Hahella chejuensis KCTC 2396: one gene and its partner. Each later gene encodes a partner of the first gene's protein in a complex. Links are inferred from orthologs where the notes say so. Each region holds a gene or a part of one and is shown on either strand. Other genes may lie near its edges.

Region 1 (7,355 bases):
GCGCGCGACCCCTTTGGCGGCAGAGCTGAAAATATGGCGCAGTATATGGGAGAGCGGTGCGTAATCGAGTGGCTTCCCGATGGCGACCATGATCTGGCCCCGCGCAAAGCGTCAGGCTTCTCTAAAGAAGAGAATTGGCGGACTGCGGCGCAGGCGGCGTTGACCTTTATGCTGCGCTGATTTGCCCAGGGCGAGCGGATAGACGACAATAGCGGCCTTTACCCAGCCGCGCATTGGCGCGTCGATGAATTGATGATTGGAAATGCCCGGATGTCGCAAAAATACCCTACCAGCTCCTCCCGTAAACGTTCTCCTTTAAGTTCCGGCAAATACTCCGCGATCGGACTGCTCGCCTATTGCCGACCTGGATTTGAAGCAGAGTGCGCGCAGGAGCTGCAGAACATCGCCTCGCTGCAGTTCGTTTACGGATACTCGAAAATAGATAAGGGGACGGGCGTTGTATTCTGGCGTTGCTCTCAGGGCAACCCGCTGGATGTCTATAAAGAGATAGAGGTGAGCCGCTGTATTTTTGCGCGGCAAGTATTTTGCGCGTTGCATGATATCGAGATCGAAGATACTACTGACCGTGTCTCGCCGGTGGTCGAAGCGCTGCGCCCCGGCGGCGCATTTGGATTCCTGCATATAGAAACGCCGCTGGAGGATGAAGCCGGATCTCTGCAGAAATTAGCCAAGAAGCTGACGGCGCCGATGAGCGCGGCATTGCGCAACGCGGGCGTGCTAAGCAAGGCAAAAACGGATGAGCTGCCTCAGTTGCACTTAGTATGTCTGTCTGGCCAACACATCATCGCCGCCTTGGCGGTGCATCCCAATAGCAGCGCCTTACCGTTGGGCATTCCCCGGCTGCGGTTTCGCAATGAAGCTCCAAGCCGTTCGGCTTTAAAAATAGAAGAAGCGTTTCTGACCATGCTGACCCCGGCTGAGCGGGAGTTCGTTCTTAAACGCGGACAGCGGGGCGTGGATCTGGGCGCGGCGCCGGGGGGCTGGACCTGGTATATGGTCACCCAGGGCGTGAAGATGACGGCGGTCGATCATGGCGCTTTGCAGCAAGAGCTACTTGAAGATCCGGCGGTGACTTACGTCAGCGACGACGGATATGTCTATAAGCCGCAGCGAAAAGTCGATTGGGTGGTGTGCGATATCGTGGATAAGCCAAAACGGACAATGGAGCGAATGGCGGATTGGTTGTGTTACGACTGGACCACCTATGCGCTGTTCAATCTGAAGCTGCCTATGAAGACGCGGATGGATGAAGTGGAAGCCTGCCTGCAACGCCTGCAGGAGCGCCTTCTCGGCGCTGACATTGAGTCGGAGGTGCGCGTGAAGCAGTTATACCATGATCGCGAAGAAGTCACCGTATTGGCGCTCACAGGACATTTTCTGACCGCTTTCCAGAAGCACTAGGGGGCTCGGAGCGCATCCGGGCTGGTTGAGCTTGGGCTTTTAGACTCAAGCTCTTTTGTCCCGTCTCAGCCCGGCGATTGCCTCAGGAATGCTCCAGGATGGTGACTTTCTCCTCTCTGTCCATCATTGGAATCAGCTCCGCCATCAACCCTCTGCGTTGCTCTGAAGATTGCCAGGATTGCCAGTCCTGGACCGAACGCCAGGTTGACCAGATCACCCGGTAATTGGGTTCGTTGGCGTTGCGCAGTGATTCGCCAGAGAGAAATCCTGGCGCCTGCACTGCCGCTTGCAAGATCTTTTTCGCGGTATATTCGTAATTGGTTTCCAGGGTCTTGGCGATGTGGCGTTCGATCAACACGCGGATCATGAGGCTCCCCTCCGGTTTTGTAGTATTTATTGGTATGAGTATAACAAGCAATCCCAAGCAATTGAGGCTCGTGCTGCATTGAGAGTGTATAATCGCCGCCACGTAATGGAGAGGTTGCAATGAACGACAGCAAGAACGAAAACACAGAATACTCAATCGACAGTGTCATGGATGTGTGCGGCTTGTTTTGCCCTGAGCCGGTCATGATGCTGCACAACCGCATCAATGATGTAGAAGTGGGATGCGTTATCGAGGTATTGGCGACAGATCCCTCCACCCAGAGAGATATCCCCAAGTTCTGTCAGTTTCTGGGTCATGAATTGCTGGCTTCAGGTGAGCGGGACAAGCAGTTTTTTTATCATATCCGTAAAGCCGGGGGCTGAAGCGTCAGTCTTGGGCGGTCGCAATCTCCGGCTTTCTGGGCCGACTATAGAAGAAGGTCAGTGCGCCAGCCAGGACAATCAGGCCGCTTCCGATCCAGAGCTCCAAATATAGCTCTTCACTCCAGATCAACCATCCCAGCAGACCTGCAATCGGTAGCGAGGCGTAGCTGTACAAACCTATTTTGCCTGGCGACGCCAGTGTATAGGCGTGGGTGGTTGATAGCTGACCTATTGTCGCCAGTATGGCGAATAGAAGAAGCCAAACCAGGGTGATGGGCTCCAGCGCCCGCCAATACCAGAGCATGGGAATGCAGGACAGTATGGTGCTGAACAGGTTGAAATAGAAAACGATACGGACGCTGGGCTCGGTAGCGCCCAAGCGTCCGATAACCACTTTGGCGCCGGCGGCGAATAAAGCGCCCCACAATCCGGCGAGAATGGCTAGGCGCGCTGCGGCGGCAAGGCTGTCCGGTTGCAGAATAATAATGACGCCGAGAAATCCCAGGCCCAGTGAAAACGCCAAAATCGGCGTCGGGCGCTCGCGTAGCCAGGCCCAGGCGATGACCGGAATAAATAGCGGCAGCATCAGTTTCAGCATGGTGGATTCCGCCAGGCGAATGGACGCGAAAGTGTAGATCAAACAGGAAAAGGCGGCGACGCCAAGGGCGGCGCGGAGAAAATGAAGCGGCAATCGCTGGGTCTTGAAAGCGCTACGCCCTGAGCGGAGTAGCAGGGGAGTAAGAAACGCCAGGCCGAAGAGATTGCGGAAAAACACCATCTGCCAGACATGGGCCTCCACGCTGATATGTTTCACCACCATGCCGGTAAGCACGAAAAAGCACTCGCCGAGAATGATGAACGCCACTCCCCGCAGAAAGCGATCTTGCGGCATGCGCTGACAACCCCTGATGATGGATGATTGCGACGCCGCGCAGTTTATATGTCTTTAACGTGATTAAGAAGCGCGTTTTTGGAGATTTCGCCCAGGAAGCGTTTGGACTCTAACTCTTTCCCTTGAGCGTTGAAGAAGACAAAGGCGGGTGGGCCGAATATGCCGTAACGCTTGAGTAGCGCCTGGTTGCCTTGGTCGTTGTCAGTGACGTCCGCTTTAACAAGGTGAAAGCGGCTAAGTCCGGACTGTACTTCCGGCAGGACAAAAGTCTCCCGCTCCATGATCTTGCAGCTGATGCACCAGTCCGCATAAAAATCCACCATGACCGGCTTGCCGGTGGCGGCGGCCTGGGCGACCTCCCGGTCAAGCTGTTCCGGTGATGTGACTTTTACGAACGTTAACGCCTGCGCAGCCGGGCCGCCGTTTGCGGCCACCGCGGATTTGATGGCGTAAGGCGCAAGGGGGCGGAGTGGATCGTTGGCGCCCGCCGCTGCGCCCAGCATCAGGGTGACGGCGTATACGAAGAACACCAGTCCCAAACCTTTGTTGAGTTTCTGCCAGCCGCTCCAGCCGGATTCGACATTGGTGAAGGCGCCCATGTAAACCGCTGAAACACCGATCAATACCGCCCACAGCGTCAGAGTCGCTTCCGGCGGCAGGATGCGCTCCAGCATCCAGATGGCCACACCCAGCAGGGCGACGCCGAACACATGCTTCACATGCTCCATCCAGGCGCCGGCGCGGGGCAATAGTTTGGCGCCGCCCGTGCCAAGAATGAGTAATGGCAAACCGATGCCCAGGCTGAGTCCGAACAGTGCGACGCCGCCTTTGAACGCCGAGCCCAGATAGGCGGCGTAGCCCAACGCCGCGATCAAGGGCGCTGATACGCAGGGGGACACCACCAGTGCGGACAGCAAGCCCATAATGAATACGCTGAAGATTTCGCCGCCTTGTTGTTTGGTGTTCATACCGCTGAGCTTGTCACGCAAAAACGAAGGCATCTGAAGCTCATAGAAGCCGAACATGGACAGGGCTAGCAGTACGAACAAACCGCTGAACGTGATCAAGATCCAGGGTTTCTGCACCTGCGCCTGAATGTTGGCGTCCTGACCTAGTTCACCGAAGTGGCCCGCCACCGCGCCCAATGCGGTGTAGACCGCCGCCATGCCCATGATGTAGCTCAGGGACAGCACGAAAGAGTGAAGCATAGTGACTTCTTTTTGCCCGACAATAATGCTGGACAGGATTGGCACCATGGGGAACACGCAGGGCGTAAATGCTAAACCTATACCCACCGCCATCAGGATGAAAAAGCTGAACAGCAAGCCCTGAGCGACGAGGTAGTCCGTAATCGATGTGGAGGAAGTGAAATCGACATCTGCGGCCTTGCTCGGACCCGGGACGCTGGAGCTGGTTGAAGAGCCGCTTTGACCCGTTGAGGGAGAGGGGGATTGAGTCGAGTCGTTTGTGGTTGCGGCAGGGGAAATGCTGTCTGAATCCGTTCCGGTGAACAGCGCCGTTTCCGTTTGCGGCGGATAACACAGGCCAGCTTCCGCGCACCCTTGGTAGCGTACTTTGAACTCGACTTCGGCTCCTTCCTCCGCCGCCACCGGCACGCGGATCGTAAGCTCATCGTGGTAGACATAGACCATGCCGAAGTAGGGATCTTCCTTCTCCTCGCCAGGAGATGAGTAAGTCCAGCGCCCTTGCGCTACGCCCTCTGCGTCTGTCGTCACTGAGGTACGGTCTTTGTAAAGATAATAGCCGTCGGCGATCGCCCAATGCAGGACTAGCTCGTCTCCCTCTACCGATGACGTGAACCGGTAGGCTTCCTCTACGGGCAGGAATTCCGGTTCGGCCAGAAAGCCGTTGTTGTCGCCGAACAGGTTGCTTTCCGCTCTGACCGTGGCGCAGCAAAACAGCGTCAGTATGAATAGGGCTCTGAGTAGTTGGGGCATGTTTCTCGCTACAGGTGCTTAAAATTTAAATTGGCGCTATCCAGCGCGCCTGTTCCCCGGGCGTCCCTTCGGTGCGCGGGTATGGATTGGTTCAATATGACAATTTACTGGGTCGAAGGTTCAAAAAACTTGAACTTCTCGTTGAAATTACAATTGATTACCTTATTCATAAAATCGATAATCGGCCATCATAATCCAAGGCCCCTGTCTGCGCGACTTTCTGCGGCTAAGTTAAACTATTTTTAAGATCCGCCTGAATGTGTCGCAACGCCTATACTCTAAGTGCTTCGCACAGGCGATGGGGCGTTCATGAGACGGGCATGCCGGCGGCCACGTCCCTTCTCCGTCATGCACTGCGTTCATTGTATGCAGCTGCTTTATAACTTCGGCGATTCAGGGGCCTCCTGGAATTTCAATAATTATTGATTGTGGCTTAATTGATCAGGCTATTAGCCTATGGGCCAGCTGTACTCAGGGTTTCATTAATGGTTGTTGGTGATGATGAGCGTTGTCAATATTTGATCGACGCATTTTCAGGTATTTTCCCCGGCCTAAAAATAATAGGAGGGGCGGAAGAGCCGTTTTACGTGGCGTCTAAGGAAAATGTAAGTGCAATAATTTACTTTAGGAGTAACTATCCGAGAAGTTTATTGCACGAGATCTCGCATTATTGTTTAGCCGGCGATAGGCGACGAAATATCGATGACTTTGGTTTTTGGTATTCCCCTTGCGGAAGGACTTCTGAAGAGCAAGCAATGTTTGAATCTGTTGAAGCCAGACCTCAGGGATTGGAAAAGGCCATGTGCGAGATTGTCGGTATCAAGTTCTCACCCAGCCTGGACGACTTTTCAGGGCGCCCCCCCTCACAAGGCTTTTTGGAAGACTTGGATACTGCGTATCGAGAAATGCTGACCAGCCCACCTCCTACAGCGGCGAAAGCGCTATGCGGATTAAAAACCTATAGTGAAGCTAACGGCCGTTTATTGGTTGTTTGAGGAAAGTGCGCTTCCCAGCCGCCCGAGACAAGACGGCTGCTTTCCAGACAAAACGGCGCGATCCAGATAGCCAGCGATTCTGAATAGTGGAACGGCGGCAGTGGTTCGGTAAACGCCGGGTGTTTAGGATAAATAAGCATCATATGCCCGCGCCCGTGCTGATATTTATGGCCATAGGCGAACATCTGGTACAGGTCGCTTTGAGCAATGTTGTACTTTTTATCGGATGTCCAGGCGCACTGATCCAGCAACTTCCATTTTGTATCCAGCACCTGATCTCCCAATGGCGTTCTTAGCAACAGGTCCGGTTTTAACTGGAACATAGTCGTGGATATGTCGCTGCCTTGCGGTTTGTGCCGCAGCAAATATTGGGAGCTTGCCTGTGCTTTCAGTTGAATGCCTGCTGGTAATTCGTGACGCAAAGACACTTCAACGTATTTTTCAAATAACTGCTCCATTGGAAATAACAAAGCAATGCCGCGATGCTGACCTTGCTGGAAATTGGGGTTTAGCTTTGCCAATATCAGCTCGCACCAAGGGCGGATTGCATCATAATCCTGCATTAGTTTGTTGCTTCGCCAGTTGTTCATCGCACGCAATGGCTCTTGTTCGGGGGGAATATCCGCCATTCTGTGCGTTAGCTCATTCGCCCGTCGCCAGTTTTCGCCGCTTTTGCAATTGGCCAGCACATAACTGAGAGTGGTTTTAAGCAAGCGATTTTCCAGGCGGTCGGGCGTGTAAATATCGTGGCTGATCTGAAAGAGATGCCGCCGCCCAAGAGGTTGGCGCTGTTGCTGACTCAAGCGAAGCTGACCGCGGATGAAGCGGCTCTCTTCGTCAACGCGCTGGTAATCGAAGCGCAGCCCCCTGCCAACCAACCGTTGCAACTCTGTCAGAAACTGCCTGAATATCCATTCGTGCAATGGCTGGCGCATGCGCCTCAGTTTGGCGTCGCCAGCAGTGCGTGGCCGCACATCGAGCGATGTCATTAACATGCGTTGCAGAATACGCCGGGCGGCTTGAGGATCTTCGGCGCCAAGGCCTGTTTTCGGCAAAATTTCGATAGCTTCCCCCGTAGGGCTTTGCAGGTAACCCACGTAGCTGCCGAGTCTTAATGAGCCATGGCCGTCAATCAGAGCAATCGGCTCACTCTTATTCCATCTGGACGCAAGATCCTGCAACCAGGCGAAAGTAGATGAGTTTACAATACCGCAATCCAGCGAAGGCGTTGCGTTGGCGTCGGTCGTCAGGCGGGCGTATTCACGTACCTGAATCATCAGGCGGCCGCTCCGGCTTTTGGCAGAATGCCGCGATAGGCCTCAGGATTACCGAATGCAG
Region 2 (2,899 bases), 550 kb from region 1 along the record:
GGACGTCATAGATAGGTTTATAGAAATGCTATGGCTGGAGCAGGGGTTGTCCGAAAATACTAGGATGTCTTATCGCTGCGACCTTCTTCGTCTGGCGGAATGGTTGATGGGGAGGGGGCGAACGCTTGTTGACGCTTCTCGTGAGGATTTGTTTTCCTTTTTGGCTGTCCGTATGCAAAAAGGCGCTAAGGGCGCTTCTTCTGCTCGTATGTTGTCGACGTTGCGAAAATTCTACCGGTATTTACTAAGAGAGGGGGTTGTACAGGAAGATCCAACGTTAAGGATTGAGCATCCTAAAGTAGGGCGATTGTTGCCGGGCGCTATTTCTGAGATGGAAGTGGAACAGTTGCTGGCGGAACCGGATGCGTCGCAGCCTATTGAAGCCCGCGATAAAGTGATGTTGGAAGTGTTGTACGCCAGTGGGTTGCGGGTGTCTGAGTTGGTTAGCCTTAGGCTTTATCAGGTCAATTTGAGGCAGGGAGTGCTGCGTGTTGTCGGAAAAGGGGGTAAAGAGAGATTGACTCCTCTGGGTGAGCAAGCGGTGGAGCAATTAGAGGCTTATATCAAAGGCGTTCGTCCTCAATTGTTGGCGGGACGAGAAGATGGCGTCCTTTTTCCCAGTATGCGTGGTAGTGAAATGACGAGGCAGACCTTTTGGCATCGTATCAAGCTGTACGCGTCGCGCAGCGGGATTTCTAAGAATATAACGCCGCATACGCTTCGTCATGCTTTCGCTACGCACTTGCTGAACCATGGCGCGGACTTGCGCGTGGTGCAATTGCTTCTTGGGCATAGTGATTTGTCTACTACCCAAATATATACCCATGTAGCCAAAGCGCGGCTGCAGCAACTGCATTCAAGGCATCATCCTCGCTCCTGATATTCTGCACATCGGTTCATTGGAGCCATGGCGGAAAAGAGTTAGGTTAAATCTATTTCACGTTACACAATTGACCTAGTTTTGGTAGGAACATTTGTGTAATTTTGGGTCCTAACTATATATTCAAGAACGGATGAAGGTATATTCATGCACGTAATGCGCCCTTTTGTACTGGTATTAATGGCACTGTCGGTCGCTTTTGGAGCGCGCGCCGATGAGCAGCAAGAGCAAGCCGTTAAGGTGATTAAGCAGCGGTTGGCTGAGGCTGTGCCAGGGCTGAAAATTCTTAAGGTTAGCCCAAGCCCAATACCTGGGGTGTATGAGGTGGAATCCAATAACCCACAACTGCTTTATACCAGTGCTGATGGGCAGTATTTTGTGGCGGGCGATATTTATCAGGTGAGCGAGGGGCGGATTACTAATCTGGCGGAACGTCGCCGCGAAGAAACGCGCGCAGAGCTGGTGAACTCGATTGACGAGTCCAAGATGATCGTGTTCAAGCCAGAGGTGGTAAAGACCTCCATAACGATATTTACAGACGTGGATTGTGGGTACTGCCGTAAGCTTCATAAAGAAGTCCCTCGCTTGAATGAGCTGGGCGTTCAGGTTAATTACTTGGCGTATCCGCGTGCAGGCGTAGGCTCTGGAAGCTATCAGAAGATGGTTTCTGTCTGGTGTGCGGATGATCAGCAGGCGGCTATGACCGAGGCGAAGTTGGGCAAAACGCCCTCATCCAAGGACTGCAAAAATCCTGTCGCAGACCAATATAATCTTGGCAATCAGATTGGTATTAGTGGAACGCCGGCCATCGTGCTGCACGACGGTCGTTTGATTCCAGGATACGTTCCAGCTGACTCTCTCGCCAAAGGGCTGGGGTTGGAAGTTAAATAACTTGCATGATTGGTTGGCGGAAGAGAGCGGCGCTCTTCCGCTAGCAACGAAAGTTTTTTTCTTCTCTTCTTATGTCGCATTCCCTTTCAATATTGTTGCACCTTTGGGCTCCGCCGGGCGACAGCCCCTCTTTCTGGCATGCCCTGTATTCCATGCTTAGTTCATAATTGCTCAGCTCAGTAAAAGGTGTGCCGCCATCGCATCCAGTAAGAAGTAATGGAAATATTGAAAGGGCGTTTACTAAGTAAACTTGAGCTGCTTTTCTGGTTTTATCAGTCATTACTGTTTCCATAATGCCTGTCGACGCCAAAAGGGAATACTTAACAGGTTAGCCTTTGTTTTTTGTCTGCGCCATCTTCCAGGATTGAGGCGTGTTGGAGACCTTTTCTCTTCTCGTTAAATAAGCGTCGCGCTACGTTGACACATTTCTGGGTGCGGGGTATTGTGGCCTGTTCCCAATACTGTACTTATCTTAATCTTCGCCCTCTGGCCGTTCAGGAGATCGCAATGGAATTCCCGCGCATCAGTCGCTTGCCGCCCTATGTTTTTAACATCGTTGGGGAGCTCAAGCAGCAGGCGCGAGCGAGGGGGGAGGATATTATCGATTTTGGTATGGGCAATCCTGATCAGCCTACTCCCAAACATATTGTCGATAAACTGACTGAAACTGTGCAGCGGGATGATACGCATCGTTATTCCCAGTCCAAAGGAATTCCCAGACTGAGAAGGGCTATCGCCCGCTGGTATAAAAATCGCTTTGACGTGGATTTGGATCCAGAGAAAGAAGCAATAGTCACCATTGGCTCCAAAGAGGGGTTGGCTCATCTGGCTTTGGCGACAATGGGGCCAGGGGATGCTGTGCTGGTGCCGAACCCTAGCTATCCTATTCACCCTTACGGGTTTGTCATTGCCGGCGCCGATATCCGGCATATTCCACTGGGCGAGGACACAGGCGCCTTTTTCACTGAATTGGAAAAGGCGATACTTGATTCATGGCCTCGCCCCAAGATGCTGGTATTGAATTTTCCCGGCAACCCGACTGCTCAATGTGTTGAGTTGGACTTTTTTGAAAAAGTCATTGCCATCGCACGAGAGCATAAGATCTGGGTTGTGCAGGATATCGCTTAC

The links.
Region 2: the proteins of dsbD (region 1) and HCH_RS08050 are in contact, whole or in part, in a crystal structure (PDB 1JZD), measured with the Escherichia coli proteins. The link is inferred for Hahella chejuensis KCTC 2396 from one-to-one orthologs.

What each region holds. Positions count from the first base shown.
Region 1 is NC_007645.1:2,344,387-2,351,741, forward strand. What follows is about bases 2,566-5,486. They hold dsbD (protein-disulfide reductase DsbD), read right to left. Parts: upstream 5,023-5,486; coding sequence 3,109-5,022; downstream 2,566-3,108. Other genes in these bases: HCH_RS10410 (DMT family transporter), read right to left, coding at 2,566-3,064. In the rest of the region: HCH_RS10390 (alpha/beta family hydrolase), read left to right, coding at 1-180; 23S rRNA (cytidine(2498)-2'-O)-methyltransferase RlmM, read left to right, coding at 271-1,422; HCH_RS10400 (antibiotic biosynthesis monooxygenase family protein), read right to left, coding at 1,505-1,789; sulfurtransferase TusA, read left to right, coding at 1,909-2,172; more of HCH_RS10410, read right to left, coding at 2,177-2,565; HCH_RS33035 (elongation factor P hydroxylase), read left to right, coding at 5,508-6,017; HCH_RS10420 (McrC family protein), read right to left, coding at 5,981-7,294; HCH_RS34720 (AAA family ATPase), read right to left, coding at 7,294-7,355. UniProt on the Escherichia coli protein: Required to facilitate the formation of correct disulfide bonds in some periplasmic proteins and for the assembly of the periplasmic c-type cytochromes.
Region 2 is NC_007645.1:1,799,162-1,802,060, forward strand. It holds HCH_RS08050 (DsbC family protein), read left to right. Parts: upstream 1-1,027; coding sequence 1,028-1,771; downstream 1,772-2,899. Other genes in the region: xerD (site-specific tyrosine recombinase XerD), read left to right, coding at 1-880; HCH_RS33615 (hypothetical protein), read right to left, coding at 1,812-2,051; alaC (alanine transaminase), read left to right, coding at 2,279-2,899. UniProt on the Escherichia coli protein: Acts as a disulfide isomerase, interacting with incorrectly folded proteins to correct non-native disulfide bonds.